One region of the Paenibacillus sp. FSL H7-0716 genome, then DNA from elsewhere that is predicted to be linked to it. Evidence: predicted binding sites of a transcription regulator. Region 1 holds the regulator's gene; the other holds the start of a gene.
The links. Region 1 encodes Rex, which represses fermentation and respiration genes when NADH is low (regulators of the CRP and FNR family bind a similar motif). Its sites were predicted from a motif close to TTGTGAAATATTTCACAA; they were not measured.

Region 1 (3,415 bases):
CAGTGAAGAGGCTTCAGAATGGAGCGGAGTCATCGATCGGATTTACCCGGATCTGCTTACCGTCAAAGAAACCTGGGATGCACTCAGCGACAAGCTGTTCAGCCTTTTGCCGGAACGCAGTGATGCAGGGGCGGGGGAAGCGGGACAACTGGTTATGCGGTTGCTTCCCGCCCGTAAGCCGAAGGATTGGGATGAATTAGTTGCGCTAGAGAACACTATGAATCTGACGTTAAGCGACATCATCCGTAAGGGTGATAAAATGCTTAACGAGATGCGTGACCAGGAAAGCCAATCCTCAGCAGACAGTCTTGTTACTGATATTAGCGGTTTATTTAAGGATTTGGCTTCCATCCGTGAGCAAGTAAGATTCTTTATGGGGCTGAATGACGATAATGTAGTATATTGGCTGGAGGCAAATGGAAATTACCGCAGCAAATCACTACAGCTGTATGCCGTCCCTGTGGATGTTAGCAGCCAGCTTAAAGAGTTGTTCTTCGATAAGAAAAAAAGCATCGTGCTTACCTCGGCGACGCTGTCTGTAGATAAATCTTTTCAATTTATGATTGATAATCTCGGACTTAACGAAGCTGCGGAAGAGGGACGTCTAATGACCTCACTCCTTCCATCTCCCTTTAAGTATCGTGAGCAGGCACTGTTAGTTATACCGCGTGATTTTCCTAGTGTGAAGGGCAGTGTGGGCGATGCTCGATTTGTCGATACACTCGTACAGTCATTATCGGAAGCTGCTAAAACAACACGTGGGCGGATGCTGGTTCTGTTTACTTCTTATAAAATGCTGCGTCAGGTATATGATCCGCTTAAAGAGGCTTTGGCCTCACAAGAGATTACGGTGCTTGGTCAAGGCGTGGAAGGTGGCAGCCGGAGTAAGCTGATCCGCCGCTTTCAGGACAGTGCAGCATCCGTTCTGCTGGGGACGAGCAGCTTCTGGGAAGGTGTAGATATTCCAGGTGAAGCACTGACTTGCCTGGCCATCGTGAGACTTCCGTTTCAACCGCCGAATCACCCGTTGGCGGAAGCGAAGTCGGAGTTATTGCAGGCCCAGAAGAAGAATCCGTTCATGAAATTATCAGTTCCTCAAGCGGTTATTCGTTTTAAGCAGGGATTCGGAAGACTGGTTCGCACGGCGCAGGATCGCGGAATAGTTATTGTTTATGATACAAGGGTTATTGAATCTCATTACGGAAAGTATTTCCTTTATTCATTGCCTGGTCCCAAAATGGAGCATATGCTTACTGATCAAATGGTCCCTCGCATAGCGGAATGGCTAGAGGATGGCGGCGCTTCTTAAAACGCTCGTCTTCAGTTTAGCTCCTCCTTATCCTTAAGGGCGGTCTGTTACAGTACCGCCCTTAGTAAGGAGAGGTAGACGTTTGAATATGGATTTACACAAGAACATTATTATTTTTAGGAGGAAAAATATGAAATCGGATAAAATATCAGAAGCCGTTGTTCGCAGACTACCTGTGTACTTGCGTTTTTTGAATGATCTCCAGAATCGCGAAATATTAACAGTTTCCTCTCAGGAACTTGGACAAAAGCTTGATCTTAATCCCGCACAGATTCGTAAGGATTTAGCATATTTTGGTGACTTCGGCAGAAAAGGTATCGGCTACGATGTAACGTATCTTATTGAGAAAATCCGTCATATCCTAAAGCTGGATCAACAGCTTAATGTAGCTTTAGTTGGAGCAGGTAATCTCGGACATGCCTTGTCTAATTACAATGCATATCTTAAAGATACTATGAAAATCACGGCTATATTTGATTCGTACGCTCCTAAGGTTGGACGTAAGATCAACTCCCTTACTGTGCAACCGATGGATGAACTAGGCAGCACGATTCGTGAGCAAGGTATTCGCATTGCCATTATTACCGTACCTGATTCAGAAGCTCAAAATGTAGCAGATATTCTCATTTCTTCTGGGATTGAAGCGATTTTGAACTTTGCCCCTGTGATTCTGAAGACACCACCGAATATCCGGGTGCATGCAGCTGATTTTACAACTGATCTGCAAAGTCTTGCTTATTACTTGCGGGATGGAAAGGAAGAAAGCGAACATGAACAACAATAAAACGATAATTAAGGGCGGGTATTTTCTGACTCCGGGAACGGATGAGCCGGTTCTGAGTGGATATATGACTATTGAAGATGATTTAATCACTTACATAGGAAAAGAAGAGCCTCAGATGGAAGCTGGAGTGCAAGTGGTTGATGGCAGCCGTCTGCTGTTCATGCCTGGACTTGTAAACACACATGGTCATGCGGCGATGTCTTTGCTGCGTGGATATGGAGATGATTTAGCGCTACAAGTGTGGCTTCAGGAGAAGATGTGGCCGATGGAGGAAAAGTTCACCGGAGATGATGTATACTGGGGAACCTCCTTATCTGTATTGGAAATGCTGAAGGGTGGAACTACGACCTTCCTCGATATGTATGATCATATGGACCGAGTAGCCGAGGTAGCTGAGTTATCAGGTATCCGTTCCGTATTGATGCGTGGTGTGATCGGGTTATGTCCAGAGGATGTACAGAATCACAAGCTTGCGGAAGCGATTTCTTTTGCCCGTAACTGGCATGGAAAGGCTGACGGTAGAATTACTACTATGATCTCGCCACATGCCCCTTATACTTGCCCTCCGGACTTCCTGGTTAAGTTCGTGCAGGCAGCGCATGATCTGGATTTACCGATGCATACGCATATGTCCGAAACGAAACGTGAAGTGGAACAAAATGTGGCGGATTACGGGTTGCGTCCTGTAGCTCACTTAGAGAAGCTTGGAATGTTCACACGTCCCTCGATAGTTGCACATGGTGTTCATTTAAATGATGAAGAGATTGAGATCTTGGCTCGCCATAATGTGGGTGTATCTCATAATCCGGGCAGTAATTTGAAGCTGGCTAGCGGAGTGGCTCGGGTTACTGATCTTCTAAAAGCTGGTGTGAAGGTGTCTCTTGGCACGGATGGCGCGGCAAGCAACAATAACTTGGATATGTTTGAAGAGATGCGGCTTGCAGCTCTCATTCATAAGGGTGTCAGCGGTGATCCAACGGCTGTTCCAGCTCCAGAGGCTCTGCGTATGGCTACAGAATATGGCGCGCAGTCCATCTTTTTAAATAATGTAGGCAGACTTGCTGTAGGGATGAAAGCTGATTTCATTGCTATTGATATCGATCAGCCGCATTTGCTGCCACACACAGATCTGTTGTCTCATGCAGTTTACTCTGCTAGCGCTCAGGATGTTGAGCATGTGTGGGTGAATGGTAAACAGGTCATCAAGCATGGACAATGCTTAACCCTGGATGAGGAAGCTATCCGGCGTAAAGCGCAAGAAGCCTTCGAAGGTTTATTGAAGCGTTAAGTCTGGAGAATAACGAATAAATAAAAGGCTGCGA
Region 2 (3,415 bases), on a different contig from region 1:
TTAGCATGCAAGATACGGCGGTGGCTGTGCGCTCCTTCCTGAGTTAAAGCCAGTACCCCATCTTCCTTATCAAACAAAGTTCCTAAGCGAATTAACTCATGAACGCCTTCCGGCCCTTCATTAACAAGTGCATCGACAGCTGTTGAAGAGCAAAGACCTGCTCCGGCCATTAAGGTATCCTGCCGGTGGTATGCAGGGGAATCATCCTCAGCTATAACAGCTGCGATCCCTCCCTGTGCATAGCGAGTATTACTTTCCATCACTGATTTCTTTGTGATCATTATGACACGCCGATCTTCACTGGCTTTAATAGCCGTGAATAGTCCGGCAATCCCTGAACCAATAACAATACAATCTGTCTTTACCGTAGGAATATCCCGAAGATCAAAATCAACCAAATATTGTGGAATCATGACCGCTTTTCACCTGTTTCAACGAAAGAGTAGCGCATGCTACCGGACTTGTAGCATGCGCTCTAGGGATGTTCTGGCTTTGTCGGCGACAGCAGGCGGTACATAGATTTGTGGCTTCATCGTCTCCAGGCATTTCACCAGTTTTTTTAGATTATTAACTTTCATATTAGGACAAACAAGAAATTTGGTAGCAAAATGGAATTCTTTATCTGGACTATCCTTACGAAGCTGATATCCGGTACCATCTTCCGTTCCAACGATAAATTGCTTACGATCCGATTTCCGGCAATACTCCAGAATTGATGTAGTGCTGCCTACATAGTCACCCATGGCCACTACTTCAGGACGGCACTCTGGATGAACTACAAATTCCGCATCTGGATATTTTGCTCTCATTTCTACTACATCTTTGACGGTCAACATGTCGTGAGTGTTGCAATAGCCTTCCCAAATAATCAGCTTCTTGCCCGTCTGATCTTGTACATATTGACCAAGATTCTTATCTGGGACCCAAATAATCTCTTCGGCGTCAAGGGATTCGATTACTTTCACAGCATTAGCAGAGGTACAACAAATATCGGTTTCTGCTTTAATCTCGGCGGACGAGTTAATATAAGTGACTACTTTAGCATTTGGATGTTGAGCTTTTAGCTTACGCAAACCGTCTACATTGACCATATCTGCCATTGGACAGCCTGCACGTTCATCAGGAATAAGGACGGTTTTGTTCGGGGCTAGAATTTTTGCACTTTCCCCCATGAAATGAACACCACAGAATACAATAACTTCCGCATCTGTCTCTGCAGCCTTCTGAGCGAGTAAAAAAGAGTCGCCCCGGAAATCGGCAACCTCCTGAATTTCATCACGTTGATAATAATGAGCTAAAATGATTGCGTTTCGTTCCTTTTTAAGCTGTTCAAGACGTATACGAAGTTCTCGATTCTGTTCCTGCTTGCGCTCAAGCGCCAGAGCTTCCACCGATTGTTCTCCCCCTTAAATCCTCGCGGCTTTTCGCCGACATGATGTTATCAAATGGCATGCGCCATCATGGTGAAAAAATGAACATGCTGATATAAATAGTAAGTAATATTAATCACTAATGTACACAACGTTCCAGCCCCTGTCAATGTAACTGGACAGGCTTTAAGGCATAGAATCCCTTAAAAATTAAAATAAAAAATCCGGAGAACAGTTACGTTCTCCGGATAAATTTACATCATATGAATGGTGAACCCAATTAGGTAAGGCTAGTGCCCCCACCTTTATTGTCATCGTCAGAACCGTCATTACCCTCAGTATCAGGGTTATTCGGGATATCCTTTGACAGGTCAGGAAGTGTGGACTGTTCATCCTCAGGCTTGCCTTGAATACGAACTCGCACATCACCGATATTGTCAATGACAGGCTCGCCAACTTCATGGGCAACACCTTCGCCAACTTCTGGTTTACCATCCTCGGAAAGGAATCCTTGTTCAATCAGTTGTGTAATCTGATCAAGCTCAAGTGTTTCTTTCTCAAGTAATGTATTGGCAATCAAGTGCATTTCTTTGGAGTGTTTGATCAACAGATCTTTACAACGTTCGTAACTCGAAGTAATAAAGTTCTGCATTTCCTGATCAATCTCATAAGCAATGGAGTCACTGTAATTCTGTTCATGCCCAATATCACGACCCAAGAATACTTGACCTTGAGAAGATCCGAACTGCATAGGTCCAAGCTTATCGCTCATACCGTACTCCATAATCATGGCACGCACGATGCGCGTAGCCTGTTGGAAGTCACTGTATGCACCCGTACCGATCTCACCAATAAACAATTCTTCGGCAACACGTCCACCAAGTAATCCAGTAACCTTATCCAAAAGCTCCTGCTTGGTAACGATCATCCGATCTTCCTTCGGAAGCATAATAACATATCCGCCTGCACGTCCGCGTGGGATAATAGTAACTTTATGCACCATATCGGCGTGCTCAAGGAAGTAACCAGCAATAGTATGGCCTGCTTCATGATAAGCTACAATACGTTTCTCGCGGTCACTGATCACACGACTGCGTTTCTCAGTACCTACGATAACACGGTCAATAGCTTCATCCACTTCAATCATGGAAATATCTTTACGGTTACGACGTGCAGCTAGCAAAGCTGCCTCATTCAGCAGATTCTCCAGATCAGCACCTGTGAATCCGGTTGTGCGTTTAGCAACAACATCCAGTCTTACATCTTTCGTAAGCGGTTTGTTACGAGCGTGAACCTTAAGTACAGCTTCACGGCCTTTCACATCAGGACGGTCAACCGTAATTTGACGGTCAAAACGTCCTGGACGAAGCAATGCCGGATCAAGTATATCAGCGCGGTTAGTCGCCGCTACAATAATAATGCCTTCGTTACCACCGAATCCATCCATCTCAACCAGCAATTGGTTAAGCGTCTGTTCACGCTCGTCATGTCCGCCACCAAGACCGGCGCCACGCTGACGACCTACAGCATCAATTTCATCAATGAAGATAATACATGGAGCATTCTTCTTAGCATTCTCGAACAAATCACGTACCCGAGAAGCACCGACACCCACGAACATTTCCACAAAGTCAGAACCGGAAATACTAAAGAAAGGAACGCCAGCTTCACCTGCTACCGCACGGGCAAGCAATGTTTTACCTGTTCCCGGAGGACCTACAAGCAATACGCCCTTAGGAATACGTGCGCCGACAGCTGCAAATTTGCGTGGATCTTTCAGGAACTCAACGACTTCGACAAGCTCTTGCTTCTCTTCGTCCGCCCCTGCAACATCCTCAAAGCTGATTTTCTTCTTCTCTTCATTATATAACCGAGCTTTGCTCTTGCCGAAATTCATGACTTTACCGCCGCCACCTTGCGCCTGGTTAAACAGGAAGAAGAACAAGATGAACATAATTACCAGTGGGATAATTGAAGAAAGGAATGTCAGCCAAATGCTGGTACCTTCCATTTTCTTCTGAGTTAATTCAATCCCATTAACATCA

Region 2: a site for Rex is predicted at 1,462-1,479, ahead of nadA (quinolinate synthase NadA). Genes of this name have one in related genera too.

What each region holds. Positions count from the first base shown of each region.
Region 1 covers NZ_JBBODA010000002.1:28,358-31,772, reverse strand. The annotation lists gene dinG (ATP-dependent DNA helicase DinG) at 1-1,309, shown strand, start outside; gene MHH60_RS02965 (redox-sensing transcriptional repressor Rex) at 1,440-2,093, shown strand; gene MHH60_RS02960 (amidohydrolase) at 2,080-3,381, shown strand.
Region 2 covers NZ_JBBODA010000034.1:14,806-18,220, forward strand. The annotation lists gene nadB (L-aspartate oxidase) at 1-413, opposite strand, end outside; gene nadA (quinolinate synthase NadA) at 453-1,391, opposite strand; gene ftsH (ATP-dependent zinc metalloprotease FtsH) at 1,651-3,415, opposite strand, start outside.